DNA from 4 places in the Mammaliicoccus sciuri genome. Region 4 is predicted to be linked to each of the others. Evidence: riboswitches for the same ligand, from Rfam matches in the RefSeq annotation. Region 4 holds a riboswitch; each other region holds the start of a gene.
The links. Region 4 has a riboswitch for S-adenosylmethionine ahead of MUA60_RS11870 (methionine ABC transporter ATP-binding protein). Riboswitches for the same ligand answer to the same signal wherever they lie in the genome.

Region 1: linked by a shared signal. The riboswitch ahead of metX (homoserine O-acetyltransferase MetX) and the one ahead of MUA60_RS11870 (methionine ABC transporter ATP-binding protein) in region 4 are both predicted to bind S-adenosylmethionine.
Region 2: linked by a shared signal. The riboswitch ahead of MUA60_RS04295 (M20 family metallopeptidase) and the one ahead of MUA60_RS11870 (methionine ABC transporter ATP-binding protein) in region 4 are both predicted to bind S-adenosylmethionine.
Region 3: linked by a shared signal. The riboswitch ahead of MUA60_RS02900 (hypothetical protein) and the one ahead of MUA60_RS11870 (methionine ABC transporter ATP-binding protein) in region 4 are both predicted to bind S-adenosylmethionine.

What each region holds. Positions count from the first base shown of each region.
Region 1 covers NZ_CP094824.1:23,492-31,226, forward strand. The annotation lists one part of gene MUA60_RS00100 (IS3 family transposase) at 1-622, opposite strand, end outside; gene MUA60_RS00105 (AzlC family ABC transporter permease) at 1,045-1,689, shown strand; gene MUA60_RS00110 (AzlD domain-containing protein) at 1,796-2,011, shown strand; SAM riboswitch class I at 2,078-2,179, shown strand; gene metX (homoserine O-acetyltransferase MetX) at 2,250-3,218, shown strand; gene MUA60_RS00120 (DUF2232 domain-containing protein) at 3,300-4,217, shown strand; gene MUA60_RS00125 (DHH family phosphoesterase) at 4,232-6,196, shown strand; gene rplI (50S ribosomal protein L9) at 6,196-6,642, shown strand; gene dnaB (replicative DNA helicase) at 6,732-7,735, shown strand, end outside.
Region 2 covers NZ_CP094824.1:849,552-857,286, reverse strand. The annotation lists gene MUA60_RS04305 (DUF2750 domain-containing protein) at 151-813, opposite strand; gene ldmS (L-aspartate--L-methionine ligase LdmS) at 909-2,102, opposite strand; gene MUA60_RS04295 (M20 family metallopeptidase) at 2,099-3,286, opposite strand; SAM riboswitch class I at 3,346-3,445, opposite strand; gene MUA60_RS04290 (GrpB family protein) at 3,489-4,031, opposite strand; gene MUA60_RS04285 (S-ribosylhomocysteine lyase) at 4,169-4,636, shown strand; gene MUA60_RS04280 (DoxX family protein) at 5,036-5,386, opposite strand; gene deoB (phosphopentomutase) at 5,386-6,570, opposite strand; gene MUA60_RS04270 (pyrimidine-nucleoside phosphorylase) at 6,582-7,735, opposite strand, start outside.
Region 3 covers NZ_CP094824.1:603,365-611,099, forward strand. The annotation lists gene MUA60_RS02885 (ABC transporter ATP-binding protein) at 1-45, shown strand, start outside; gene MUA60_RS02890 (RrF2 family transcriptional regulator) at 169-549, shown strand; gene MUA60_RS02895 (NAD(P)/FAD-dependent oxidoreductase) at 620-1,510, shown strand; gene MUA60_RS02900 (hypothetical protein) at 1,561-1,779, opposite strand; SAM riboswitch class I at 1,854-1,953, opposite strand; gene MUA60_RS02905 (PepSY domain-containing protein) at 2,085-2,747, shown strand; gene efeO (iron uptake system protein EfeO) at 2,985-3,845, shown strand; gene efeB (iron uptake transporter deferrochelatase/peroxidase subunit) at 3,852-5,090, shown strand; gene MUA60_RS02920 (FTR1 family iron permease) at 5,065-6,762, shown strand; gene MUA60_RS02925 (hypothetical protein) at 6,976-7,735, opposite strand, start outside.
Region 4 covers NZ_CP094824.1:2,288,918-2,296,652, forward strand. The annotation lists gene MUA60_RS11860 (MetQ/NlpA family ABC transporter substrate-binding protein) at 1-373, opposite strand, end outside; gene MUA60_RS11865 (methionine ABC transporter permease) at 386-1,081, opposite strand; gene MUA60_RS11870 (methionine ABC transporter ATP-binding protein) at 1,074-2,099, opposite strand; SAM riboswitch class I at 2,176-2,282, opposite strand; gene MUA60_RS11875 (thioredoxin family protein) at 2,312-2,635, opposite strand; gene MUA60_RS11880 (toprim domain-containing protein) at 2,592-2,996, opposite strand; gene gcvH (glycine cleavage system protein GcvH) at 3,100-3,480, opposite strand; gene MUA60_RS11890 (arsenate reductase family protein) at 3,548-3,901, opposite strand; gene MUA60_RS11895 (thioredoxin family protein) at 4,043-4,363, shown strand; gene MUA60_RS11900 (nitroreductase family protein) at 4,415-4,954, opposite strand; gene aroD (type I 3-dehydroquinate dehydratase) at 5,083-5,820, opposite strand; gene MUA60_RS11910 (IS3 family transposase) at 5,996-6,871, opposite strand; gene MUA60_RS11915 (transposase) at 6,868-7,404, opposite strand; partial or broken gene MUA60_RS11920 (universal stress protein) at 7,438-7,626, opposite strand.

The DNA.
Region 1 (7,735 bases), 660 kb from region 4:
ATTTATTTCTTTGTTCAAGTGCTTTTATTTTTAATTCAAGTTCTTCTTCTCTAGTTAAAGCTTCAACTGGTTTTCCTTTACCTCTACCATCTACTAAACCAATATCACCATGTTTTTCATACTTTTTTACCCAATTATAGACTTGTGAATAGTTAACTTGGTACTTTTCAGCTGTCTTATTAAAGTCTCTATTATTTTCAATACAATATTTAGCTATTTCAATTCTCTCTTCAAATGTTGTTTTTCTAGTATTCATAGTGTCTACCTCCAGATATGGAAAATAAGATTTATTTTCCTTTCCTTCAGTATACTTTACCACCCAATTTTTTAAAGTAGCATGATGTGAAATATTGTAATAGGCTGCTAGATCTGAATACGTCTTATTAGTCTCTAGATATTCTTTAACAACTTTTTCTTTAAATTCGCGTGTATAGATTTTATTTCGATTCTTATTTATAAGTGCTGTTATACCATGTTGCTTATACACTTTATATTTAAATCGAATCACACTATCACTAATATCTAAATTTAACTTATCAATTATATTTTGAAAGGAATAACCCTTTTCATGCAAATCGAAGATTTCCTGATACAGTTTAACAGGTAGTCTAGTTTTATACATAAAAATACCCCCTATAGAGTTTTAGTTTTTTTTAATGTCTACTCTATAGGGAATAATACACTGAAAGATATCGTGCGCTAGGGTGGAAAATAAGGGCATAACGCACGAAGAATGATAGATATCGTGCGCTAGGGTACAAAAAAAGGGCGTAACACACGAAGACTTGACCACCTAAATCCAAATGATCAATCAAATATCAAATTATTTAATTATTTTCCGAATATTTAATCAAGTGTTATTGATAAAGTAATATAGGTATGATAAAACTAAAACATATTAAAATTCTTTACAGGTAAGTAAGACTGAGGTTAGACAAACGTTAGACTTACCTTCAACTGTAGATTGGAGGCATCGTTGTGACAAGTACGAGTATTACGAATAAAGGTTTGTTTCTTCAAGGTGTTAAAGACTGTATACCTACTATGCTTGGGTACTTTAGTGTTGCGCTAGCGTTTGGTATTGTCGGTATATCATCTGGTTTATCTATTTTAGAAATTGCATTATTGTCTATTTTTGTCTATGCGGGTGCTGCTCAATTTATTATATGTGCGTTGGTCGCCATCCACTCCCCTATTTCAGCAATTCTATTGACGGTATTTTTTGTTAACTCAAGAATGTTTCTTCAAAGTTTGGCTTTAGTCCCAGCATTTAAAGGTAATGGTTTCTGGTCGAATATAGGAATAGGTACACTTGTAACGGATGAGTCATTTGGTGTTGCGATTACGAAATATGCGAAAGAGAAATCGCTCAATGCGGCTTGGATTCATGGTTTAAATATTTCAGCTTATTTATTATGGATTGTCACATCTATTATTGGTGGTTTAGTAGGTAACTTAATACCTAAACCTGAAATATTTGGCCTCGATTATGCTTTAACAGCGATGTTTATATTTTTATTAATTGCTCAGTTTGAAACGATACATAAAAACAAAGTCTTAGTATATCTTTATTTAATTTTATTAACGATTGTATGCATGCTTATTCTGACATTATTTATGCCAACTTATTTATCTATTATTATGTCGACAATTATTGCTTCTGTCGTAGGGGTGGTGTTTGATAAATGAGTATATCGATGTATTTAATTTTAATTACGTTAAGTTGTTTTGTTTTAACTTGGATTATCCGTGTTTCTCCTTTGTATTGTTATCAAAAGCGGATTTACCTGAAAGTGTGATCAAGTGGTTACAATATGTGCCGGTATGTCTCTTTACGGCATTAATACTTGAAGGTATGTTGAATCAAGAAGGTAATGCTGGATTTACGCTTAATTTTGAGAGCATTATTGTCGCGATACCAACGATTCTAATAGCACTCATATTTAGAAGTTTAACGATTACAGTTATAGCCGGTATGTTTATTATGGCGATTGTGAGATTAGTCTTTTAATTTCATTCGTTAACTTATTGAAAGAAATGCTCATTTCTAGTATTCTTAATATAAATTACATAGCAAAGCTTATTCAGAGAAGTTGAGGGAATTGGCCCGACGACACTTCAGCAACCGGTCATAACAGATACGGTGCTACTACCAACGAGTATACTCGCATAATAAGGATGATGAGGACTTCTTACTTCTTTGACGAGTAAGAAGTCTTTCAATTTAAATAAGAGGGGGTTTTAATGTGATTATTTCTCGAGAAACAGGCATAGTAGATCTTGGACATTTTGAAACAGAATCTGGTGAAGTGATTGATAACTTGAAACTTCAATATGAGTATGTGGGTTATAAAGGCCAGCCACTCGTCGTAGTTTGTCATGCGTTAACTGGCAACCATTTAACATATGGTGATGATGAGCATGCAGGTTGGTGGCGTGAAATTATAGATGGCGGTTACCTTTCAATTAATGATTATCAATTTATAACATTTAATGTAATTGGCAGTCCTTATGGATCAAGTTCAAGGTTGAATACACCTGATTTCCCTGAACATTTGACGATGAGAGATGTTGCGAGAGCAAACATATTAGGATTGAAACAATTTGGTTACGAAAAAATAGACGTATTAATTGGTGGTTCTTTAGGTGGAATGCAAACGTTAGAAATGCTTTATGATGGTTCGTTTGAAGTGAAAAAAGCAGTCATATTAGCTGCGACAGAGAAGACTTCATCATATAGTAGAGCATTTAATGAAATTGCTAGGCAAGTTATTCATATGAACGGACAAGACGGTTTAAGCATCGCAAGACAGCTTGGCTTTTTAACGTATCGTTCAAGTAAAGATTATGAATCAAGATTCTCTGCAGATGATGTTGTAAGCTACCAAAAATATCAAGGCAATAAATTTAAAGAAGTATTCGATAAAGACTGCTATTTAACATTGTTAGATGTATTAGACAGTCATGACATATTTAGAGGACGAGATGATGTTGAGAAACGTCTACGTCAATTAGAAACGAAAGTATTAACGTTAGGATTTGCGGATGATTTATTATATCCAGATGACCAAGTAAGAGCTTTAGGTCGATTCTTTAAATATCACAGACATTTCTATGTACAAGACAACGTTGGTCATGATGGTTTTTTATTGAATTTTGGAGATTGGGCACCTAACGTTTATCATTTCTTAAAATTATATAAATTTAAAGTACGCTGATATCAACTTAAAAGTCACCTACATTGTTTTAAAAGATAAAAATCTGTAAAATAGAGAAAGATGTTTAATTTAGATTGGGAAGTGAAAAATTTGTCTTTTAAAGTCGACATAAAAGCGACAATCATAGCAACACTTGTACTAGTTCTAAGTGCCGCTATTATAAACTTTGTACCATTATTAGCAATATTGATCATACCATTTATTACGATACCAGGAACGATTCTTTGGTATCGCTCTAAACCGTCCTTTTTTGTGACGGTTGTCATAACGTTATGTGCAACTGTTCTATTTAATCATGTATTCTTATTAACTGCCATGACACTTGTAATTTTTATGAGTGTATTTATTGGGCAGTTACTTATTGAGCGTACATCTAAAGAACGTATGTTGTACTTAGTGACAACATTTATGAGTATTTTGACGATAGGTAGTGTGTTAATTTTACAAATTACGGGAAACTTACCTTTAACAAGCAAATTCTTTAGCCAGTATCATGATGTATTACTGTCATATTTCCAAATGGGTGGCAATATAACAACTGAAATCGAAGAATCATTACAAGTTTCATTAGAAATATTACAAGCGAGCATTCCTGGGTATATAGTATTGTGGGTATTCTTATTAGTGCTTGTGAATTTAGTTGTGACGTTTCCGATTTTAAGAAAATTCAAAGTCGCAACACCAGTGTTCAGACCATTATTTATGTGGCAAATCAATAGAAGCGTAGCATTTGTTTTTGTGATCACAGTACTTGTGAGTTTGTTTGTCACGCAAGACAATGTCGTCGCGTATGGCATAGTCACTAACTTACAATTTGTGTTAGAATGGGTTATATTTATACAAGCATTATCGTTGTTCCATTTATTTGTAAAAGTTAAAAAATTACCAATTATAGTAGGTGTCATCATCTTTGTAATGGCATTTATATTTAAACCGTTTGCGTACTTATTCGGATTAATGGACATTTGGTTTAACTTGAAACAACGTATAAAAAAGTAAATTGAGGTGAGTTTATGAACCGTCAATCTGTTAAAAAAGCCCTAATATTTCCGTACATTATTATGATGATATTAGCTTTGGTGTTAGTCGTATTCAGTTTTTTTAATTCAATATTTTGGGCGATTATTTCGACGGTTGCTACGATAATTCTAATTGCAGTAAGCATATTTTTTGTTAGACAGAGCTTTTTGAAATTAGATTTATATATTGGGAGTTTAGCCGGTAGAATTACGAAAAGTAAAACAAGTGCAGTCAGTGACTTACCAATAGGTGTCATATTATTAGACAAAAATGATCATATCGAATGGATTAATAATTTTGTTAATAAACGATTAGAACGAGACGTTTTAGACGAACCAATTAACGAAGTATTTCCAAATATCTTAAAAAGATTAGAAAATACTTCAGAAGTAGAGATTGAAGAAGGATCATACAAATATAAAGTCACTTATACTGAAGATGAACACTCTATTTATCTGTTTGATATTACTGAATCTTCCCGTGTATATGAATTATATGAAAATGAAAAACCAATCATAGCAACTATTTTTTTAGATAACTTTGATGAAATTACACAGAACATGAATGACTCTCAACGTTCAGAAATCAATAGTCTGATTACAAGCGTTATAGATGACTGGTCATCACGTTATCAATTGTTTATTAAACGCTATAGTGCTGATCAATTTATCGCGCTATTAAACAAGAGTATATTAGAAGATATCGAAACGTTGAAGTTCAACTTATTAGATGATTTAAGAGATAAGACAAGAGACCTCGGTCACCAATTAACACTGAGTATCGGTATTGGTGAAGGTAGTGAGAACTTAATTGAATTAGGTGAACTATCACAATCAAGTTTAGACTTAGCACTCGGCCGTGGTGGTGACCAAGTAGCCATTAAAAATAGTAATGGTAACGTGAGATTCTACGGCGGTAAGACTGACCCGATGGAAAAAAGAACGAGAGTACGTGCACGAGTGATATCTCATGCCTTACGAGATATCTTAATTGAAGGTGACAAAGTGATCATTATGGGTCATAAATCACCAGATATGGACGCAATCGGCGCAGCAATCGGTGTATCACGCATTGCGAAGATGAACAATCTCGAATCATATATTGTATTAAACGATTCGGATATTGATAGTACATTAGAACGTGTGATGGCTGAAATAGACGAGAAGCCTGATTTGAAAGAAAGATTTATTACATCAGAAGAAGCTTGGCATGAAATGACACCACGTACAACACTCGTTGTCGTAGATACACATAAACCTGAACTTGTAATCGATGAGAACTTGCTTAATAAAGCAAATAGAAAAGTCGTTATTGACCATCATCGTCGAGGTGAAAGTATTATCTCAAGTCCATTACTTGTGTATATGGAACCTTATGCAAGTTCGACAGCTGAGCTTGTTACAGAGTTGTTAGAATACCAACCAACAGAACATCGTTTAACGAGAATCGAATCAACGATTATGTTAGCCGGTATTATTGTGGATACACGTAACTTTACATTAAGAACAGGATCAAGAACATTTGATGCTGCGAGCTTTTTAAGAAGTCATGGTGCAGATACGATTCTTTGTCAGCACTTCTTAAAAGACGATATTGATACGTATATTAAACGTTCAGACTTAATTAAGACAGTTAAATTATTCCGCGGTGGTGTCGCAATTGCACATGGCGACGATCATGAAACATATCACCCCGTTACAGTTGCACAAGCAGCAGATGAATTGCTTGGCTTAGAAGGTGTAGAAGCATCTTATGTAGTAGCACGAAGATCAGAAGATACAATTGGAATTTCTGCCCGTTCGTTAGGAGAAGTAAACGTACAATTAACGATGGAAGCACTCGGTGGAGGCGGCCACTTATCCAATGCTGCAACACAAATGAAAAATACAACAGTAGAAAAAGCAATCGAAGCATTAGTTGAGGTTGTTGAATCAGATGATAAAGGAGTGGAAGAATAATGAAAGTTATTTTCACACAAGATGTTAAAGGTAAAGGTAAAAAAGGTGAAGTTAAAGACGTACCAGTAGGATATGGTCAAAACTATTTAATCAAAAATAATTATGCTGTAGAAGCAACACCTGGAAACCTCAAACAATTAGAACAACAAAACAAACGTCAAGAAGAATTAAAACAACAAGAAATAGAAGATGCTAAAGCACTTGCGGAAAAACTTAAAGAATTAGAAGTTAAAATTCCAGCTAAAACAGGTGAAGGCGGTAAATTATTCGGATCAGTAAGTACGAAACAAATTACGCAAGCATTAGATAAACAACACAAAATCAAAGTTGATAAACGTAAAATGGACTTACCAAATGGTATTCACAGTTTAGGTTATACAAATGTACCAATTAAACTACACAACAAAGTTTCTGGCACATTAAAAGTACATGTTGTTGAAGAATAAAGGCATCAATAAAATGGTCGGTATTTGATTTACCGACCTATTTTAATGCGTTATAATAAAAATTATTAAAATGGAAAGGAGTAATCAGTATGGATAATATGATGAACCCAAAACAAATGCCCCATAGTATAGAGGCTGAACAATCTGTTATCGGTGCAATCTTGATTGATCCTGAACTGATTAACTCAACAGGTGAAACATTAATACCTGAAGCTTTCTATCGTGCAAATCATCAACACATATTTAGAGCGATGTTAATGCTAAATGAACAGAATAAAGAAATTGACTCTGTTACATTGATGGATCAGTTAGCAGCAGAATCATTATTAGAAGAAGCGGGCGGTCCAGCCTATTTAGCAGAATTAGCAAATAATGTCCCAACAACAAGAAACATACATTTCTACATAGATATTGTGTTTAAACATGCAGTGAAACGCCAACTCATTCGTGTGGCGGATAGTATTGCTGAAGATGGGTATAATCCTGAACTTGATTTAGAATCATTGTTAGGAGATGCAGAAAAGAGAATTTTAGAAATTTCTGCTTCAAGAGGTACGGAAGGCTTCAAAGATATTAAAGATGTATTAAGTATTGTGTTTGATAATGCTGAACAGCTCGATCAAAATAACGGACAAACACCAGGTATACCAACTGGTTATCGAGATTTAGACCAAATGACAGCGGGATTTAACCGAAATGATTTAATCATTATTGCGGCACGTCCATCAGTAGGTAAGACTGCCTTCGCATTAAATATCGCACAACAAGTTGCAACACACCAAGACTTGTATTCAGTCGGTATTTTCTCTTTAGAGATGGGTGCCGATCAACTTGCTACACGTATGATATGTAGTACGGGAAATGTCGATTCAAATAGATTGCGTACAGGTTCAATGACTGAAGAAGACTGGAGCAGGTTTACAGTTGCAGTAGGTAAACTATCAAGAACGAAAATATTTATCGATGATACACCAGGTATCCGAATTACGGATATTCGTGCTAAATGTCGTAGGCTCAAACAAGAACATGGATTAGATATGATCATGATTGACTACTTACAATTAATTCAAGGTAGTGGATCTCGTAGCTCAGA
Region 2 (7,735 bases), 1.4 Mb from region 4:
ACCATTTTTTGATTTATTATAACCTCCAGTTAGTACTTTTACACCAATCGAATAATATTATATTATTAATTAATTGCAATTAATTCAAAAGACAAAAAAAGACGCTTGCTTAATAGCGAGCGTCTTTTTTAATTACATTTATTTAATTATTTAACATGGCATTGCGTTTAAAATGGCTTTTGGATCTGTTACTGTACCGATCATGCCTGATTTTAAATTGATTCCTAATGCGATGTCTTCTTGTTTTAAGTCTTCTAACCATTCTTCAAAGACTTCTGTTTCTACTTCAATAATATCGTATTCTTCAAAGTCATCACGATGTACTTTTTCTGCTAATTTGCGTGTACTCCATACTGTCATCATGTTTGGTAGACTTGCATCTTCTTCTGATACGATAATGAATTGTTTTTGTCCTTTGACTGTTAACCCGTAAACATAGTTTTCGTTGCAAATGTCTTCTGCAAATTCATCTATTCGGATATCATCTAGTTCACTCATAATTTCTTCTATGAATGGAATTGCTTCTACTTTTATTCCGTTATCTTCTGCTGATTTGTCCACAATGAATTGATCTCCTTCATCAAGGATATCATCCATTCCATATGTAACAAATCTATCTAAATCTAACTCCATAATTTTATCGTATTTCGTAATTTCATACGATTTTAAATATGATTCTGCACTTTCTTTCGTTGACCAAATTAGACGAAAATCAGTATCGCCGTCTCTTAAGATTTTACGGTCATTCAACACAACATAAAATCTTTCTTTTGTTAATATTTGTTTAAATTTAGACATATCCTGGATAGCCATTCTACCACCCTTTTCTTTATATTTAATCCCAATAAAATATATTATACGTATTAGGTATAAGTCAATATAAAAGAAGTTAAATTGTAAAAAATTTTTTATTTATTTAGACTACTTAATGCATCTAGAAAAAGTTGCTCTTGCTCTAATGCCTTTTCTTCAGTTTCTGCATGCCAAATTCCAACAAATCTTGATTTTACGTTGTCTTTACCGAAATAGTCACCATCATAGTATGCAAGTGGATAGAGGTAGCCATTTTTGATGAATTGTTCTATTGTATTGATGAAATGCGTGTTATCGCCTGTGGAATGATAACTTAGAAATTTATGAAAGCCTTCATGTAATCGATCTTTCAGTAATAACATACTTGTTGAACCATTTTGTCTAAAGTTTAAATCAATTGCATATACATTGTGGTTGTTATCTACGAGAAGATCAAACCCTGATACACCTTTATAACCATGCTCAACACCATTTTTCATAATTTCATACCCAGCATCTATAACACTTTGTGGTACATAATTTGAATTAACATTACCATTGTAGAAGCCGTATTCATCTGTAAGCTGTTTTACAGCACCTATATATTGTATACCCGTTTTTTCACTATATACGTATTGAACGCAATAATTATCAATTTCTTCAATGAATTGTTCGATGATGATGTATTTTGTATCTGAGGCTTCTTTAATTCTATCAGTTGCTTTCTTTAAATCCGCTTCATTATAACAAATCATCACACCATACCCACCTGCTGTAGGTAACTCGTCTCCCGGTTTAATCACCAATGGTAAATCCCAGTTTTGAATAGCTTGTTCAAATTCTACAGCTTTCACAATTTCACGTTTCGGTAAATATTTACCACCCGTCCATTGTTCAATTTTAGATTTATTGTTTAAATCTATAAATTTAGGTTTATAAACGGCATATTCTTCGTCTTTACATAAATGTTGACCATGTATGTATTGGAAGAATATTTTTTTATTGTCAGCTGTTAACTGTTGTAGTAAATGTTCATATTGCGTTCTATCTTTAAAAGTATATATATTGCTCGGAATATCCACATTTACTAATTTTAAAATTCTTTTAACATTATCTGTTAAACATGCTTCATGAACGATCATGGGCATATTACTGATAATCATTTCTCTTGCTGTTAAAAAATTAGATTGTGCTTCTTCAGCTTTTAACCAAGGATTATCTTCATACGAAGGTCTCGCATTATATACAATATCTTCTTCATATAAATCTCTTAACGTTAAATTGAGTGGTTTCCTATATTCTTTGTTCATAACAAGTTCTCCCTTAATGTTTGATGATGCTCAATGATTTCATTTCTAAGGGATACATTCTCTATAAGTTCTAATCCCATTGATGCCAATATTTTCGCACCGTTAATTAATGCCTTATCACCCTTTGTACTTGCAGCAGCTTGGCAAAATTCTTTCGTATGGCCGACTAAATTAGATGGTCCAATTTTAATGTGTGGATGAATAGTCGGTACGATATGACTTACATTCCCCGTATCAGTAGAACCAAAACCAAAATCATCATCAATGACTTCTTCCCCAACTTGTTCAGCGTGCTTTCTAAATAATTCGTCTAGTGGCTTATTAATTACGAATTCATTTACACCATTTTGAATTGGTCTTAATTCATATGTACCACCTGTTTGTATAGCTGCCCCTTCAGCTATTTTTCTCACTTTATCAGTAAGAATATCTAATTCTTTACGTGAAGTGGCACGCGTATAAAAACGTGCATGTGTAAAGTCAGGAATAATATTCGCTGCTTCACCACCATTTAATATGACACCATGCACTTTATCTGTCTTTTTAATTTGTTGTCTTAACATGCTCACCCCATTAAAGAAAGATAACATAGCATCTAACGCATTAACCGCTTCAAAAGCATTTTCAGAGGCATGAGCGCTTCGTCCATAGAATTTAACATCAAATACATCTACAGCTAACGAAGGCACTGTCACGTACGTCTCATGGCCAGGATGGACCATTAGTGCAATATCAATATTATCGATAATGCCAGCTTTCACATAAGTTGCTTTTGCACTACCATTAATACCCCCTTCTTCAGCAGGACAACCTAACACGACAACTTTGCCACCAACTTGATCAATCACTTTAGACAAACTGATACCTGCTAACACACTTGAAGTCCCAATAATATTATGACCACACGCATGACCAAGACCAGGTAATGCATCATATTCTGCTAAATATGCAATAGTTGGTCCTTCTTTTCCTGAGTCATACGTTGCAATGAAACCAGTCGGATGCTTCGCAATATTCTTCTCTATCTTAAAATGATGACTCTTTAATTGATCGCTTAATAAACGTGATGCAAATACTTCTTCATTTCCTAATTCAGGACGCTCATGAATTTGATGACTCATTGATAAATATAAATGTCTATTTTGTTCTATATAATTAATAATATTTTGCGATAAGTTACTCATTAATGATTCACCTTTCCAATATAAAAGCGCACTACTTTGTAAGGAGTGCGCCAATCGTTCTTTTATCTTCCAGTAACAAACTGTAGGAATTGGCACCTTTCCATTATGGGAGGTTGCTGGACTTCATCGGGCCCTTCCCTCAGTCTCTCTTGATAATTCGTATGAAATTTGAATTTAATTCTAACTTTCTTACTCGGATATGTCAATGATTTGTTGCAATATCATTGGATTTTAAGTACCATTTTTCTGCTTTTTTCTCGAATTCTTTAATCATGCTGTCTTTACCTTTATAGTACTGTTCACTGTCATCAGGAAATTCAATGACTAAGTCATGCTTGAGACGACTATATCTTTCTCTTTCACCATTAAAAGCTCTTAAATAATCTCTAAATGACAATAATCTTAAAATATGTGGGCTACCTTCATCATAAATATGTAAATGGTGAGATACTGCACCGTAATGATCATATTTTTTGAAATATCGATTACCGATAACACCACGTTCTCCTTTAGACTCATATCCTAAAGCTGATAATTCATGTGTAAATTCATCAATCGATTTACTATCTTTCACAACTATTAATATATCTATAATCGGCTTCGCAGATAATCCAGGAATAGCCGTTGATCCTATATGTTCAATGCTGATACTATGTTCTTTCAATAACGACTGTAAATATTTTTTCTCTTCAAGAAAAAGGTGTTGCCATATACTGTCGTAAGGGACTACTCGTAAACGTTCCATCTCATCACCTAATTTCAGAATAATTTATTAATATTATCTTATAAAGTAACATAGAAAGAAAGTAAAAGAAATCTGAATTGATTGTTTTTTCAAAATTAACTTGATATAATGATGCCGAAATCAAAGGAGGAATCTTCATGACAAAAATGAATGTAGAAAGTTTTAATTTAGATCATACGATAGTAGACGCACCATTTGTGAGACTTGCGGGAATCAAAGAAGGACTTAATGGTGATGTTATTCATAAATATGATATTCGATTTAAACAACCTAACAAAGAACATATGGAAATGCCTGCATTACATTCCTTAGAACATTTAATGGCTGAGAACATTAGAAACCATACAGACAAAGTGGTAGACGTAAGTCCAATGGGATGTCAAACAGGATTTTATGCTTCATTCATCAATCATGACGATTATGATGACGTACTTGCTATATTAGAAGCAACACTTAAAGACGTAGAACAAGCAACAGAAGTCCCAGCATGTAACGAAGTACAATGCGGATGGGCAGCAAGCCATTCATTAGAAGGCGCACAACAATTAGCAACTGAATTTTTAGCAGAACGCGATAATTGGAAAAATATCTTTAAAGAAGATTAATGAGGAAAGCCCAGGATATGACCTGGGCTTTTTTTATGTTGGAATGGCTGGGTGTTGCGAACACTTTCGGGTAAACTTGTTTATAACGGGAGCGTTGTGAACACTTCTGCCCAAACTTGTTCATAACGAGGGTTTTGATTACAAAACTCGGTCGAAGTGTTACTATGGGCCGCCTTAATTACAAAAGTCGGTCAAAGTTATACTATGGACTGCCTTAGTTACAAAACTACTGAGAATTGTAATTATTGGTCTCCTTATTTGCACTTCTCACCAAACTTGCTAATAACGACACCTAATATCTAACTCCCCCAACATTATATTCACCTAATCACTACTTCAAACTCACCCCCAAATAAAAAAGAGTTTGGGATACGATGTCCCAAACTCTCTATATAAATATTACATTTTTCTTACTAGTTTAATCATCACATATTGTAGTGGTAATCTACCCCACAACGCCCATTTTGGTAATTGTTTACCGTTTAATGGGATGTTCTTTTGTGCCATATAAACATTTGCTGGAAATACAGCTACTAAGAACCATTCGATTAATTTTTTCATTAAGCTACTAGGCTTTTTGATCATTAACATGATACCAAATACGATTTCCATCACGCCTGTTATCCAAACAATTGCTTTTTTAAATGGTAAATAGTTTGGAACGATTGCTTCAAAACCTTCTGATCTCAAAAAATGCATCACACCTGCAAATGAAAATCCTATTCCAAATAATCGTCTAACTATATTCATTACTTAATCCCCATCTCATTTAAATAGCTTTTACCGAATTCAGGTAGCGTCACATTAAAGTTATCTGCAATTGTTGCACCAATTGAACTAAATGTATCATCACCTGATAATTCATGATATTCTTTAACGCTTGGACTATACATTAATAATGGTACATATTCACGTGTATGATCTGTACCTGGAGCAGTTGGATCGTTACCGTGGTCAGCAGTAATAATAACTAAGTCATCTTCATTTAATACTGCTTGTAAGTCTTCTAATCGGTTATCAAAGTCTTTAATAGCTTGTGCGTAACCTTCTTTATCTCTTCTATGACCATATAATGCATCAAAATCAACTAAGTTTAAGAAGCTCATTCCAGTGAAATCACTTTTTACAACATCGATTAATTGATCCATACCGTCCATGTTATCTTTGGTTCTAATAGCTTTCGTAACACCTTCACCATCGTAAATGTCATTAATTTTACCGATTGCAATGACATCGTAATCAGCATCTTTTAAAGTATTCATTACTGTTTTACCAAAAGGTTTCAATGCATAGTCATGTCTGTTTGATGTTCTAGTGAAGTTACCTGGCTCGCCAACGTATGGACGTGCAATAATTCTTCCTATTAGATATTTAGGATCTTTCGTAAGCTCTCTTACTTTCTCACAAATATCATATAATTCTTCTAAAGGAATGATATCTTCGTGTGCTGCAATTTGTAGCACTGGATCTGCAGATGTATATACAATTAAATCTCCAGTTTCCATTTGATGCTTACCATATTCATCGATAATTGCTGTGCCTGATGCTGGTTTATTTGCAACAACTTTTCTACCAGTGATTGATTCAATTTCTTTCACCAATTCTTCTGGGAAGCCTTCTGGATAGACTTTAAAAGGTTTATCAATATTTAGACCCATGATTTCCCAATGTCCTGTCATTGTATCTTTACCAACTGAAGCTTCACTTAATTTAGTATAGAATGCTTCTGGATTGGATACTTTTTGAACTACTGGTAAGTCTGCTATATTACCTAAGCCTAACTTTTCTAAGTTTGGTAATGTTTCATTAAAACCTTCAAGTGTATGTTTTAATGTATGAGAACCTTCATCACCGAATGCTTTAGCATCTCGTGCTTCACCAATACCTACTGAATCCATTACGATTAAATGAATACGTTTAAATCGGTTTGTCATTTGACACACTCCTAATCTGTAATCACTTTATGAATTAATGTTGGTTTAACTTGTTCGTCAGAAATTGTGATGTTTTCTAAAATTTTAGCTTCTACATCTTTAACATCTTCTTGATTTGCATAAATCGTTACTAACGATTCACCCGCTTCAACTTTATCGCCAACTTTTTTATTTAATACTAAACCAACTGCCAAGTCAATTATATCATCCTTTGTTGCTCTACCTGCACCTAAAAGCATTGAAGCAACACCAATTTCATCTGCAACGATGTGTGATACATAACCTGAAGTTTCAGCTTTAACTTCAAAAGTATATTGAGCTTGTGGTAATTTCGTAACGTCATCTACTACAGAACCGTCTCCACCTTGATTTTCAAGGAATACTTTGAATTTTTCTAATGCTTTACCATTTCGAATCACTTCTAAAAGTTTTTCTCTCGCTTCATCTAAAGTTTCAGCTTTCTTAGCTAATACAACCATTTGAGAACCTAAAGTTAATACAAGTTCAGTTAAATCTTCTGGACCTTCACCTTTTAATGTTTCAATCGCTTCTTTCACTTCTAACCCGTTACCAATTGCTCTTCCTAAAGGTTGGCTCATATCAGAAATGATTGCCATTGTATTTCTACCTACATTATTCCCGATTTTTACCATTGCATGCGCAAGTAACTCAGAATCTTCAATCGTCTTCATAAATGCACCTGCACCAGTCTTAACATCTAAGACAATCGCATCAGCACCTGCTGCAATTTTCTTACTCATAATTGAAGATGCAATTAATGGAATTGAATTGACTGTACCTGTTACATCTCGTAAGCCGTAAAGCTTTTTATCTGCAGGTGTTAAGTTACCTGTTTGACCAATTACAGCTACTTTATCTTTATTCACTAAATCGATAAATTCTTGTTCACTGATTTCAACATGGAACCCTTCAACCGCTTCAAGTTTATCGATTGTACCACCTGTATGACCTAAACCACGTCCACTCATTTTTGCGACTGGTACGTCTAATGCTGCTACTAAAGGTGCAAGCACAAGTGTTGTTGTATCACCTACGCCACCTGTTGAGTGCTTATCAACTTTAATACCTTCAATTTCAGATAAATCAATTTGATCGCCTGATTCAACCATAGCCATCGTTAAGTTTGCACGTTCTTCATCTGTCA
Region 3 (7,735 bases), 1.2 Mb from region 4:
AAAGATTTATACATGTCACAGTTTGAACAAATTGAAGAATTTTAACATACTGCCGGAGATCTTTATGAAGAAAAAGGTCTCTGCATTTTTTATTTTGAGCTAAATAATAGACTTTCAGTTTAAAGTTGTTATTATAGAGTGTTAATATCTATGATTAAGAGGTGTAACATGAAGATTTCTAAAGGGTCAGACTATGGGCTGCATGCTTTGGCATATTTAATTGCTAAAAGAGACCAACAGCCCATCAATGTTAAAAGTTTATCTGAAACGTTAAATGTGTCTGTAACATATTTATCTAAAATATTAACGCAATTAGTAAAGGCAAACGTCATAAAATCTGCATCTGGTGCAAAAGGCGGTTATTATTTAGTTAATAATTGGGAAGACATAACTGTCTATGATATTATTACTGCAATTGATGGTCATCAAAGTACACTTGAAGATAGCTTTAATCACGGTCCAGAATGTAAGATACAAGCGATATTAACTTCTGCTGAAGATGAAATGACGCAAGCTTTGAAAAATAAAACTTTAAAAGATTTAATGTAAGTTAAATCTTTTTTTATCTATCAATTATAGATATTACGACTCTACAATAGTTATGAAAGGTGGAAATGCTATGTTTGATTGTATCGCAATAGGTGGAGGGCCAGCAGGATTAGCGAGTGCACTCACGTTAGGAAGAGCTTTAAAAAAGACGTTAGTGATAGACAATAATAATGCGAGAAATAAAGTGACACAGCATTCACATGCATTTTTAACGCAAGACAGTGTAAGACCTGAAGAATTGAGAGCTAAAGGAGAACATGATGTTGATCAATATGATGATGTAACGCGAATTAATGACACGGTGTTAAACATATTGAAAGAGGAGCATAACTTTATTGTTGAAACAGCCAACCAACAATATAAAGCTAAAAAAATTATGGTATGTACAGGTTTACGGGAAACATTACCAGAAATTGAAGGTTTAAAAGAAAGTTGTGGCAAATCTGTCTTTTATTGTCCGTGGTGTGATGGATATGAATTGAAACATAAACCATTACTCGTAGCTGTTCAACCTGAGCATGTGAAACATATGGCGATGCTTATTAACAATTGGACAGACGATATCGTTATAAGTAGCCGTGATTTTTCATTATTAACTGAAGAAGATAAAGCGTTTATTGAAAGTAAACATATCACATTAGTGGAAAGCGAAGTAGCGGAATTTAAACATCATGAAGGACAAATTAATGAAGTTATCTTTAAAAATGGTGAACGTATCAATAGAAGCGGTGCAATCATTGGTGTGAAGTGGGATACTGATTTTGAATTTTTAAAAGCGTCCGATATTGAAAGAGAAGACAACGGAAAAATAAAAATTAATGAGTTAGGTGAATCATCTATACCAGGATTGTTTGTAGCAGGTGAAAGTAAAGATTTCATGGCATCTCAACTAATAGACGCAGCAGCAAATGGTAATCAAGTCGCAAAATTTGTAGCAATGCAAATCATTATGGAATCATAAATAAAAACAGGCTGGGACATAATGTAATGTCTTAGCCTGTTTTAGAATGCTTATTTTTTAGTTATTTTAATATTAATTTCAAAGTCACCAAATTGAACATTGCGATGTTCAGAATCTGAAGTTGGTTGAAGTATTGTATTCTCAACTCTGCATAATTCTTGGATTAAAGCGTTCTTCTTCTGAGTCTTACCTATTGAACCTGAATAACTTCTTGGTGGATTTGCCTGCAATTCTAATAGTTCTGATAAAATATCGTCTCTTGTTCTCATATTTATTGCCTCCTAATTTGATAGTTACAATAAAACAGCTCATCTTAAGATTAAGAAGAGCTGTTTAGAGAATCTTCTTATCTTTCAAGTTAAACTTGTTGGATTTAGCACAGTACATACGCCTGTTGCTGAGGTTTCATCGGGCCAATTCCCTCCGCCTACTCTTAATAAGACTACGAGCTATTTTATTGTTTCTTAATCATAACGAATTAATTGTATTTTGCCTAATTTTTAAAATCTAAATGTTTAAAAGGTTTGAGGTGGTCTATATATTAACTGAATATGAAGCATAGGAGGAATAGATTATGAAGTATAAAATGCTTTCTTTATTGTTGTCAGCAGGTATCGTGTTAGCAGCATGTGGTAATGGTGACGGTGATAACAATGATAAAAAAGAAAATCAAAATGATGAAAAAACAGAACAAACAACTAAAGAAAATAGTAACGACGATCAAAATACAGATGACCAAGATTCAGACGATGATCAAAACACAGATGATGATCAAAGTTCAGACAAAGCAACTAAAAATACAGTTAAATGGGATGACATTAAAGTCTCTCCTGAAGATGCTGTAAAAGCTGCACAAAAAGAATCAAAAGGTGAACTTAAAGATCTATCTTTTGAAAAAGAAACAGGCGAGTGGAGTTATAAAGTTGAATTAGCTGATGGAACAAATGAAAATAAAGTACTGATAAATGCAGATGATAAATCTGTTACGAATGTTGAAAAAGAACAAGAAGATAGTGATGATAATGATCAAACATTCAAATTATCAGATGTTGCTAAATTCGAAGATGCACTTAAAGTAGCACGAGACAAAGCTAAAGGTGATATTAAAGAATGGTCACTAAGTGAAGATAATGGCAAACTTGTTTATTCTATTGAGTTAAAAGAAGGTAATAAAGAATCAACAGAATTTACAATTGATGCTAAGTCTAAAGAAATTCTTGAACAAGAAACAGATTAATTTATTAAGAACATAGGATAATTCATTTTATCCTATGTTTTTTTATGTTTATTTATTGATTATCATTCTCAATTAGCATTTCGCATGAAGTTTGAAAAAATTTCATTACATAAATACTATAGGTACAGCCTTATATTTGTATTTTCTATGAATTCTATAAAATTTTTATTGACTATTGCACATTATAGGCATAAATTAAAGATAATAATGATAATCAATTAGATAGGAAGTGTTATGATGAAAAAGTTAGCAACAACTTTATTAGCAAGTACTTTAATTTTAACAGCGTGTGGGAATAGCGCTGATAAGAAAGAAAATGAAGATAAAAAAGAAACAAAGGAAACGAAAAAGTCTGAAAAAGCGGATTTCTCTAAAGAAACTAAAGCTTATAAAGATTTTACAACAGAACAATTAGATAAATTCTTAGCTGATACTGAAAAGTTCGTTGAAGCGGTTAAAGCAGACGATATCGAAAAAGCTAAAGAAATTTATCCTAAAGCGCGTATGTACTATGAAAGATCTGAGCCAGTTGCTGAAAGTTTCGGTGATTTAGATCCGAAAATTGATGCACGTTTAGCAGATATGAAAGAAGAAAATAAAGAAGACGAATGGTCAGGTTACCACAAAATTGAAAAAGCATTATGGGAAGATAATACAACTAAAGATATGGCACCAGTTGCTGATCAATTATTAAAAGACACTAAAGAGTTACGTGCAAAAGTAGATACAGTAGATGTGACACCTAAATTAATGTTACAAGGTTCAATCGACTTATTAAATGAAGTATCTAGCTCAAAAATTACAGGTGAAGAAGAAATTTATTCACACACAGATTTATATGACTTTAAAGCAAACATCGAAGGGGCAGAAAAAATCTTTGAAATATTTAAAGATAAAGTAGCAGATAAAGATAAAAAGCTTGCTGATACAACTCAAGAAAGATTCGATAATGTTAATAAATTATTAGATCAATATAAGACTAAAGATGGTGGATATGAAGACTATACGAAACTATCTAAAGATGAAACGAAAAAACTTTCTGAAGCTGTTGATAAATTAGGGGAATCTTTAAGTCAAATGGCTGTTATTACGGAGTGATGATTGATGTCTAATAATGAAAATCATATAGCTAGAAGAGATTTTCTAAAACTCGCTGGTGTTGGTGGTGCAGGTCTACTGATAGGTTCTACAGGTGTAGGCGGTACTTTTCTTGCATCTCAATACTTTGCTAAAGATAAAACAGGCGTAAAAAATAAAATCAATTTCTATGGTAAATATCAGTCTGGCATCACGACAGAACAACAAAAACACATTTACTTTGTCGTTCTAAGCATTAATAAAATGTCAATTTTAGATGTTAAAGAAATGTTTAAAGTATGGACAAATTATAGTGTTCATTTAATGAATGGTGAATATGTAAAAGAGATTGGTAAAAACAAAATGTTACCAAGTCCAGATACAGGGGAGACGATTGGCTTAGACGCCAGTCGTCTGTCTCTTACTTTTGGTATAAGCCCTTCATTCTTTGAAAAAGTTGGATTGAAAAAGCATAAACCAGATTTATTAAAAGATTTACCACATTTTCCTAAAGATCAAATTGATGAAGACTATTCAGGTGGAGACATTTGTATACAAGCATGCTCAGATGATCCACAAGTTAATTTTCATGCCATTAGAAATTTAATTAGAGTGGCTAAAGGTGAAGTTTCAATGAAGTGGAGCCAAGCAGGATTTAACTCATTTGAAGAAAAGGATGGTAAGAAAGAAACACCTAGAAATTTATTCTCTTTTAAAGATGGAACAGGTAATCCTAATGTCCAAAATAAAAGTGATTTGAATGAATACGTCTTTATACAAGATGGTTGGGCTAAAAATGGTTCATATTTAGTCGCAAGAAGAATTCAAATGTTGTTAGAAACATGGGATAGAACGGCTTTAGGTGAACAAGAAGCCACATTTGGTAGATACCGTCATTCTGGTGCGCCAATTGGTAAAGAAAAAGAATTTGATACATTTGACCCTGATATAAAAGATAAAAATGGCGAGAACTTGATAGAAAAAGAATCGCATGTCAGTTTAGCAAAAGCATCTAAAACGAATTTATTAAGAAGATCTTTTTCATATTCAGATGGTATAAACGCAAACACAGGTGCTTTTGATGCAGGATTACTCTTCCTAGCATTTCAAAAATCACCGGAACAATTTATTAAAATCCAAAATAAAATGGGTGCTATTGATAAATTAAATGAATATATTACACATCGAGGTTCAGGTATTTTTCTATGTTTACCAGGTGTCCAAGAAGGAGGATATTTAGGTGAAACGTTATTCAATCGTATTTAGTTTAGTTGCAATACTATTTATGCTACTATCTTTGACCGCTAAAGCAGAAACGAGCTTAAGCGATATTTATATTAGTGTGACAGATGCCAAATCTGCGATACAAGATAAAGACGAAAAGGCATTCGACAAGCATTTCAAAGAGATTAAAGATAATTGGCAAAGTACGAATAAAAAAGACCATAAACTTGTGAAAAAAATAGATCAAGATATCGAAAAAATTGAAAAAACAACGTCTCAAAAAGATAGAGAAAGTGCGCTAAATACACTGACTTCTGATTTAATTGATTATGAAAAAGTATTAAATCCTGTTGATAAAAAGAAGAAACGAGATCAGTTACAAAATGAAATGCAGCCATTGATTAAAAATATAACAAAGGCGATCTCAGATAAAGATTTTGAAAAAGCAAAAACGATTAACAATCAATTAAATGCGACTTGGACAAAGAATGAAAAAATTGTTCGAGAAGAAGATATTGGCAGATATGGTCAAGTTGAAACTGCATTAATGTTTACAAGAATTGAATTAACGAAAGATAAAGTAGATGCGAATAGTGCACAAATGCAAGTCGATCAATTGAAAAAAGAACTTGATGATTATCATGCAGGGAAAAAATCAGATGCTAAAACAAGTGATCAAGATGTTAACATTTTAAATGAACATTTAGATACTGCGATTAAAAATATCAAAAATGATGATTTAGCTAAATCAAAGCAAGCGTTACAACAATTTATTATTGCATGGCCAAATGTTGAGAGTGAAATTAGCACGAGAAATGGTGCGTTGTACACTAAAATAGAACAAAAAATTCCTCAATATGCAGGTCAACTTGATGAAGATAATAAAGATGATATTGGTAGCCAATTAGAAACGCTCAATCAAGAAATTAAATCAACCATTTCTAAGACGAGCTATACATTTTGGGATGCAGCTTTAATCTTATTACGTGAAGGTGTAGAAGCACTGCTCATTATAATGGCGTTACTTACTGTAACACGTAAATCTGAACAAACAAAAGCATCAAGATGGATTGTTACAGGTAGTGTCATTGGTATTGTATTAAGTATTGCGTTAGCTTTCATATTTAAAGCGATATTTGAAAACTTAGGTTCAACAAGAGAATTAACAGAAGGTTTAGTAGGTATTGGATCTGTGATATTAATGATCATCGTAGGTATCTGGTTGCACTCTAAATCTAGTTTAGATTCGTGGCAGAACTTCATCAACAAAAATATGGATAAAGCTATGTCTACAGGAAGTATCGTTACTTTCGGGTTAGTCGCTTTCCTATCCGTATTTAGAGAAGGTGCAGAGACGATTATCTTCTATTTAGGTATCGTTGGGAAAATCTCAACATGGTCATTAATATTAGGTATAATCGTCGCATCCGTCATACTGTCGTTAATCGCAATCTTCTTTAACCAAATTACAAAATGGATACCAATACATCGCTTATTCTTAATCATGTCATTATTCATATTTATATTGGCATTTAAAATATTAGGCGTAAGTATTCATACATTACAAATATTAAACATAGTACCACAACATACAATTAATCACTTACCATTTATAGACTTAATAGGATTTTATCCAACATACGAAACATTGATACCACAATTAGCATTAGTCATTTTAGTTGTGATTTACTACACAATGAGTAAGAAAAAATAGAGTAATTTTAAAACGCTAAGACAAGCCATTTGTCTTAGCGTTTTTTAGTTTGTCATCAAAGACTTAAAATTTAGTGGCATTTTTTATGCGCATGCTTTCCGTGGGCATGTTCTCAGCCTGTAGTCTTCGAATCATGCTGTTCCCGCAGGAGTCAGCGCTAAAAAATACCATTTGAAATGATTTATGTTTCAGATGTAGTACTTAAAAATCAATTTAGTTTTCGTGGTAATTGACATAATAAACTTGATCAATAAATTCTTGTATGAGTTCATCTTCATATTTGTCTGCTAACTTCTCACTCATCTTTTCATCTAAAATTATATTGTCACTTATATAATCTTGATAATGTCCAATTTCATGTGCTAATATTCTTAAAATATTTAAATCACTATCAAAAAGTGACATTTCTTTTTTTAATTGTTCATAGCTATGTGTGGAAACGACTATTCTTGGATACTTAAATAAAGATTTGGGATATTGGAAGTAACCATAAGAATCTTCGAGTTCTTTATGCGTAATATGAATATTAACTTTTAAAGGGAATTCCAATTCTTTTTTAATGAAATTTCTAAATTGTACAAAAGCCTTCTTTAAATGAGCACTTATTTCAGAATCAAACTTCAACGTAAGTCCATCTTTATAAAGTGTAGAACTATTATTATGACAAAATAAATATTTGTAAGTTAAATAATAACTGTATTTTCTAATGTTATATTCAAATCGGTCAAAATGATCAATGAGTTCTTTATGTGTAACTTTTTCGTACTCTAAAGTATAGAATTGTGCGATATGATAATTTAAATCATATAAAATTTCAGAAAGTGCATATTCCAATCTGTTTACAATAATGTTATTGCTCTTCTTAGCCACAAGACATTCTTCAATATTATATAAAGAATAATATATATGACGATTATCAAAGTCTACTTGGCAATCTGAAAGATAACCATAAGAACTTATTGGAGCATCATGG
Region 4 (7,735 bases):
ATAATTTTTTGTATTTTTTAGAGTAAACTGCCATTGGCTCTAAATGTACGTTACCTGCTGATTCAATTTTATATCCTTTTTCTTTTGATTCAGTTTTTAAGTATGGTGTATGTTGGAAGAAATTTGCATCAAGTTCACCTTTGTCTAATAATTTGTTAGGTGTTGTGTAATCATTGATTGTCTTGATTTCTAAGTCATAACCTTCTTTTTTAAGAAGTGGTTTAGCTTCTTCTAAAATTTCAGCATGAGGTGCTGGTGATGCACCAATTTTAATTGTTTCGTTCTTTTCTTTCTTGTCGCCACTACCGCCACCACAAGCTACTAGCACGACTGTTAAAATCGAAATAAATAATAACCCAAATACTTTTTTCATTTAAAACACTCCTTAACGTTTATCAATTCTTTTTACAATTAAATCTCCAATAAATTGGATAATAAAAACAATAATTAAAATAAAGATTGTTGAAACTAAAATGACGTCATTTTGATTTCGTGTAAATCCAGTTAGGTAAGCTAAGTTACCTAAACCACCTGCACCAATTACACCGGCTATAGCAGTTGATCCAACTAAAGCAATGGCTGTAACTGTGATACCCGATACTAAAGCAGGTAATGATTCTTTTATTAATACTTTTCGAACGACTGTCCAAGTAGTAGCACCCATTGAAACTGCCGCTTCAATAACACCTTTATCAATTTCTTTCATGCCGATTTCAACAAGTCGCGCATAAAATGGTGATGCACCAATAATCAATGCTGGTAAAGCGCCTTTAGGTCCACTAATTGTACCTAGTAAAATGTCCGTAAATGGTAGTAATAATAATATTAATATGATAAATGGAATAGCTCTAAATAGGTTCACGACAAATGAAACGATTGAATAAAATACACGTGAACTTTTAGATGTTCCTCTTGATGTTAAAAATAGTAAAGTTCCTAAGATTAATCCAAATACTAAAGTAAATACTGTAGAAATAATCGTCATATATAACGTTTCATACAATGCTTCCCATACAGCATCCCATCGTACGTTAGGCATCGTGACCATTTCTGTTATGATATCTCCAAATGATTTATTCACCTACGTTCACCTCTACTTTCACGCCTAGATTATTCAATTCTTGCTTAATTGTTTCTTTAGAATAATCTCCTTGAGGTAAATGAACGATCATATGTCCAAATGTACCGTTTTGAGTTAATTTAACGTCACCTTCGATAACGTTAATATCGATATTATAAGTTTTTATAATTTTCGCTAATACTGGATCAGAACTTGTTCCACCAACGAAGTTTAACTTCCAAATTTCACCATTTGGTTGTTCTTTCTTAAAGTCTTGTAAAGTTCTTTGTAAATCATCTGCTTTAAGATCATCTTTAACAAATCGTTGTGTAACATAAGTTTGAGGGTTATTAAATACGTTAATAACTTCTCCCTCTTCAACAAACTTACCGTTTTCCATGACTGCTACATGGTCACAAATTTTTCTAATGACATGCATTTCATGTGTAATCAGTATGATTGTTAAATCCAGTTCTTTATTAATATCTACTAACAAATCTAATATTTCATCAGTAGTTTGCGGATCGAGTGCACTTGTTGCTTCGTCACATAATAAGACATGTGGGTCATTAGCAAGTGCACGGGCAATACCTACTCTTTGTTTTTGCCCTCCTGATAGTTGTGAAGGATAGGCATTTTCGCGTCCTTCTAAACCAACTCTTTTGATGAGTGCTTTAGTTCTCTCATCAATTTCACTTTTAGATACACCAGCGATTTCTAATGGAAATGCGATGTTATCTTTAACTGTTCTAGACCAAAGTAAGTTGAAATGTTGGAAAATCATGCTTACTTTTTGTCTTTTTAATCTAAGGTCTTGTTTCGATAATTGTCCAATGTTTGCACCGTCTACAATTACCTCTCCCTCAGTAGGTGTTTCTAGGCCGTTAAACATACGTATAAGTGTACTTTTACCTGCACCAGAAAATCCAATTACACCATATATACTTCCTTTATCTATTTTTAAGTCAACATGGTCAACAGCTGTTATGTCACCTTTTTTTGTTTTGAAAGTTTTAACAACTTTATTTAACTCGATCAAATCTGTTGCCTCCTAATCTCTAAATTAAAAACGCCTCACTCTTAAAATAAGAGAAAGGCGTCAAAAATTTGTCTTTCTCTCATCTCCAAAAGTTAACACTTTTTGTGAATTGGCACCATTTCATATTTATATGACGGTTGCCGGGCTTCAAAGGGCACATCCCTCCACCACTCTTGATAAGAGTTATTACGTATTTAATTAAATTCATACTATCATGATAAGTTTTTATCGTCAATAACTTTTTGAATATTCTCTAATATATACGGAACAGACTGAAAGGCATAGATTCGACGGATAACTTGATCTTTATGCATGATAAAAAGTACGGGTACTGACATGATTTCAAATTCTTTACAGAATTCTGGATAAAAATTTAAGTCACACTTATTAATAGGTAATTGTGAAACTTCGTTTGCAATATCTAACATGCGTTCTGATATTTTGCACGTTCCACATGTTGGCGTATATCCAAATAATAAATGGATATCTTTATCAAAATGCTTGTATATATCGTTCAATATTTCTGTGTGTTTCATGGTAACGATACTTCCCTTTCAATACAAAATCATTCTTAACTATAAAACCATGATAGTTTAACACATTCGCTAAATATTGTCTTGGACAGCGCGCTACTTCAGAAAATGTAGAATCAATATAAATATGCTGGCTTTCACTCACAAATTTCTTAAACCATTTTCCAATTTTCTTACCTTCCTTATCTTGATCTACTAAGACATACACTTGAGAACCGTATATTTCTTCTAGTAGCTCATCCATTTTTTCGACCCCCATCGTTCCATGGGTACAAATAATATGAACATGATCATTTAATACTTCTTCCACTCGTTTTTTATCAGAAATACCTTCTACGATTATAATCTTTTTAATCATCGCCATGAATATCACCTTCTACAAATGAGATAGTATTACAGTTCAGTTTCATGATAAATATTTTAAAAAAACTCCATGACACATCAGTATCGTGGAGTTTAATGTTATGTTATTCACCTATCATTTCGCTATAAGCGTCTGCATCTAATAATTCATCTAATTGAGCTTTATCAGATAGTTCAACTTTGACCATCCAAGCTTTATCATATGATGATTCATTAACAAACTCAGGGCTATCTTCTAGTTCTTCGTTTACTTCAACGACTTTACCAGAAAGTGGTGCATATAGTTCAGAAACTGTTTTAACAGATTCTACACTACCGAATGAATCTCCACTAGTTAATTCGTCACCTTCTTCTGGTAACTCAACAAACACGATGTCCCCTAATTCTGATTGAGCAAAATCAGTAATACCGATTGTTACGATATCTCCATCTACTTTTACCCATTCATGTTCTTTTGAATATTTTAACTCACTAGGCACTGTCAAAGTAATCCCCTCCTATATGTAATTCAATTATAATCATGACATAAAGCCATTATTCAAGCAACTATTTTTATAACCAAGTTTGACGATATTCGTCTTCTTTAAATCCAAGTGTCACTTTATTTCCTAAAACGGCTAAAGGTCTTTTAATTAACATGCCATCAGATGCTAATAAATCAAACTTTTCGTTGTCTGATAAATCATCCATTTTATCTTTTAATCCCAATTCGCGATATTTAGCGCCTCGAGTATTAAATAATTGATTAACATTGATGTCTGTCCCATCAATGATATCTTTTAATTCTTTAGCTGTTGGTGTTAATTGAGTAATATCAATCGGTTCAAAACTGGCACCGTTCATTTCTAAGAACTTTGCTGCTTTTTTACAAGTTGTACAATTAGGATATTGATAAAATTTTATCATGTCTTTACCTCCATATGTCTATTTAATTTCATTATAACAATATTAGTACAGAACATGTAGTAATGAGTTAAATATTTTTTTAAATATTAGAAATAAGATATACTTACCTTATAATCATTATTTCTAAGGAGCAGAATAAATATGAGAACAATAAGTCAATATACTGAATTTGAAGAAATTACACAAAGCGATGAACCAGTTGTCGTTAAATTCTTCGCAGATTGGTGTCCAGATTGCACAAGAATGAATCAATGGATCGATCCTATCATCGATGAATACAATCAATACAATTGGTATCAAATCAATCGTGACCAAGTTCCAGAAGCAGCAACCGAAAATGATGTAATGGGAATACCAAGTTTATTAGTATTTAAAAACAACGAAAAACTTGCACACTTACATTCAGCAAACGCAAAAACACCAGAAGATGTTAAAGCGTTCTTAGCTGAGAACTTAAAATAATCATATTAAAGCCCACAATTGAGTATAAGATCTCAGTTGTGGGTTTTGTTATTACCATTCAGTGATTAATGATTTATTTTTTCTTTCGGCAGCTTTTACACTTGAGTCTTTTTCAGTTAAATATAAAAATCCACATACATCTTCATCATCCTGAGCGCCGACTGTTTTTCTAAATGATGGATTAAATATAAATGCAGGTGTTTTCCAACATGAACCCATTCCCTCATCATGCATCAATAACATTAAATTCTGTACAAATGCGCCGATTGCCATTTGATTTTCAAGATTTTCTTTTTGTCTTGAGTCTCTTTTTGACAAGATGACAAACATGCCACCAACTTTAGTCACTTTATTGATATATTTTTCTTGTTTAGCTGGATCATTAACAAATGCTGATTGTGCAACTTCTTCTGCAAATTCAGGAATTTGTTTTTTATTGATATACACTAGTCTCCAAGGTTCTCTCATACCATGGTTAGGTGCGTATGTTGCTAAATCAACTAAAGAAAATACTTTTTCTTCGTCTATATACATATCATAATCATATTTTTTGACGCTTCTTCTTTCTTCAATCGCTTTCTTTAATTCCATTATTTACACTCCTAATTCATTGATAATTATTATCAATTGTATCATAAAATAAAGAAGCGAGATAGAAATCTAGAATTATCCTAAAGATTTCTACACTCGCTTCATCATTATTATGCATAATACAGTGATTAATTTTGATATAAAGCTAACTGTTCTTTAATATCTTTAACATGAATTTGACCTGGTGCTGCTTCTTTACCTACGAAACCATAAGTAAATTTAGATCCAAACATACCACCAGTTATTCTTGTCATCTTACCTAATTCACCCATAGATATACCAATTACATCAATATCTAACTTATGAAAAGCTCTATTCATAGCATTTAACATCGATAATAAATGGCGTTCGTTCTGTGGCATCACAGCTAGTTTACCAATATCTGCACCTAATTCTGCCATTTTCTCATATGTGACAAACATTTCTTCAACGTCTGGTGTTGATTTAAAGTCATGATGTGAAATAATAATTTTAACATCATTATGCTGAGCTTTCGTAATGCAATTCATAAGATTATCTTCATACGTATCGAGTTGAATATCGACGTATTCAGCTTTTTTGTTACATATAATATCTTGCATAATTTTGTAATATGTTTCATGATCAAAGTCGCCATGACCACCTTGTCCTACTGAACGATAAGTGAACAGAATTGGCGCATCATGATATGCACTTTTAAATTTCTCTAATGTTTCATTAATATTTTCAATTGAAGTATTTTTTAAAGTATCTGCTCTAAATTCAACAATATCTATTGAATCCTTATGAGCATTGAGTTCTTGCACTGTTTTTTCAATATCATCTTGAGTTTCTAATGAAATCGTTGCAACGATATACGGAAACGCTTTCTTTTGTCCATCAGTCATAGTCATTCCTCCAATATGCTTCTATTTTCATTTTACATGAGTCGAGGACTTTTTTCTATGAAACGATGCATGATGATTCAAGAAATCTATTACTTAAATCAATATGTGCTTACTACTTAACAATTAATACAGGAATTTTAGCTCTTTGTACTGAACCCAAAAATCTAAACCTTAATTAGTATATTATTTCAAAGGTTTGTCTCCTGTAATTTTTGGGAGATAAGCCTTTTAATTTTGATTTGATTCTTTCGTTATTATAAAAATCGATATATCGATGAATAGCTTGTTCAAGGTCCTGAAAATCTTTAAATTCTTGGCCATAATACATTTCTTGTTTAAGTAACCCAAAAAAGTTTTCCATAACTGAATTATCTAGACAATTACCTTTTCTAGACATACTCTGAAATATTTTATGGTCTTTTAATAATCTAGTGTATTGTGAATGTTGATAATGCCAGCCTTGATCTGAATGAATCGTTAAACGATGATCTAGGTTTGGACGACGCTTTATCATTTCTTTTAATGGATTGATGACTATATCTAATGTAGGACGACTTGAGATTTTAAAGCTGATAATCTCTGAACTATATAAGTCCATAAAAGGTGATAAATATAATTTCTGACCATTCATTAATTTGAACTCTGTAATATCTGTTACGACTTTTTGAAATGGGAGACTTGTTTTAAATCTACGATTTAATATATTTTGAGCTACTTTACCAACTTTACCTTTAAAGGAACGATACTTACGACCTCTATGTGTGAACTTTGTACAAGTTAGATTATGTTCTTTCATAATTCTTAGTACTTTTTTATGATTTACGATAAGACCTCTATTTCTTAGTGCTTGTGTAATACGACGATAACCATAGGTATAGTTTGATTCTTCACATATTTCTTTTATTACTTGAATCAATGTTTCATCTTTATCAGCTTTACTAAATTTATTTATCCAATAATAGTATACAGATTTAGCTATTTGAGCGACTTTAAATAAGATACTTAATCGTATATTATATGTTTCATTTAGTTCCTTAATGACCTTTACTATTTCTGATTTTTGCTTCCGTAAATGTCGGTCAAGGCTTGTAACTTTTTTTGATAAGCTATACCTGCCTTTAACGTCTCATTTTCATTTCTAAGTCTTTCAAGTTCTTCACGTTCATTTTCATTTAAAGGTAAATTTTTATTATCTGATTTAGATCGTTTTTTAGTCATAGTGTGAGATTGTCCCTTTTGTTTATTATCTATATCAAGACGACACTTTTCATCAAATTGATGTTGCCAATTGGCAATGATAATAGGATTAATAATTCTAAAGTGATTCGCAGTATCTTGATAAGACAACATATTTTCTTGTCTAAATTTTAAAACAGATAATTTAAATTCGCTAGTATAAACAGTATTTCTACTTTTTATTTCTAAACCTTCTTCTCCAAACTCTTTATATTGATTGACCCAAATCCGAAGGACAGACCAACTTGAAATACCATATTTTAAAGCAATTGTTCTATAACTTTGATGTCCTTCTAAATATTCTTTTACAAGTTTTAGTTTGAATTTAAATTCATATTTTTTCCTCATTAGAATGCACCCCAATATTTTGATTTGTTTAGTTCAAATATTTGGGTTCACATCACTTTTAGCGACTTTATGGCTAACACTTCCTAATACCATTTTATCTGTGTCTTCTGCTTTTCTATTACTCAACACAACGATATCAAAATCACCACTATTAGCTCTATGCACTAATTCCGTTTTAGGATTCCCTTTCGCAAATTCAATTTTATATTTAATGTTTTGCTCATGGAAACATACTAAGATTAGTAGCGAAGTAATCTACGACGGTAGATGAGCTTCGCTACTTTTTTATATTCTTTATCTTACCGTTGGTAGTTATTTTAAGAATATGAAA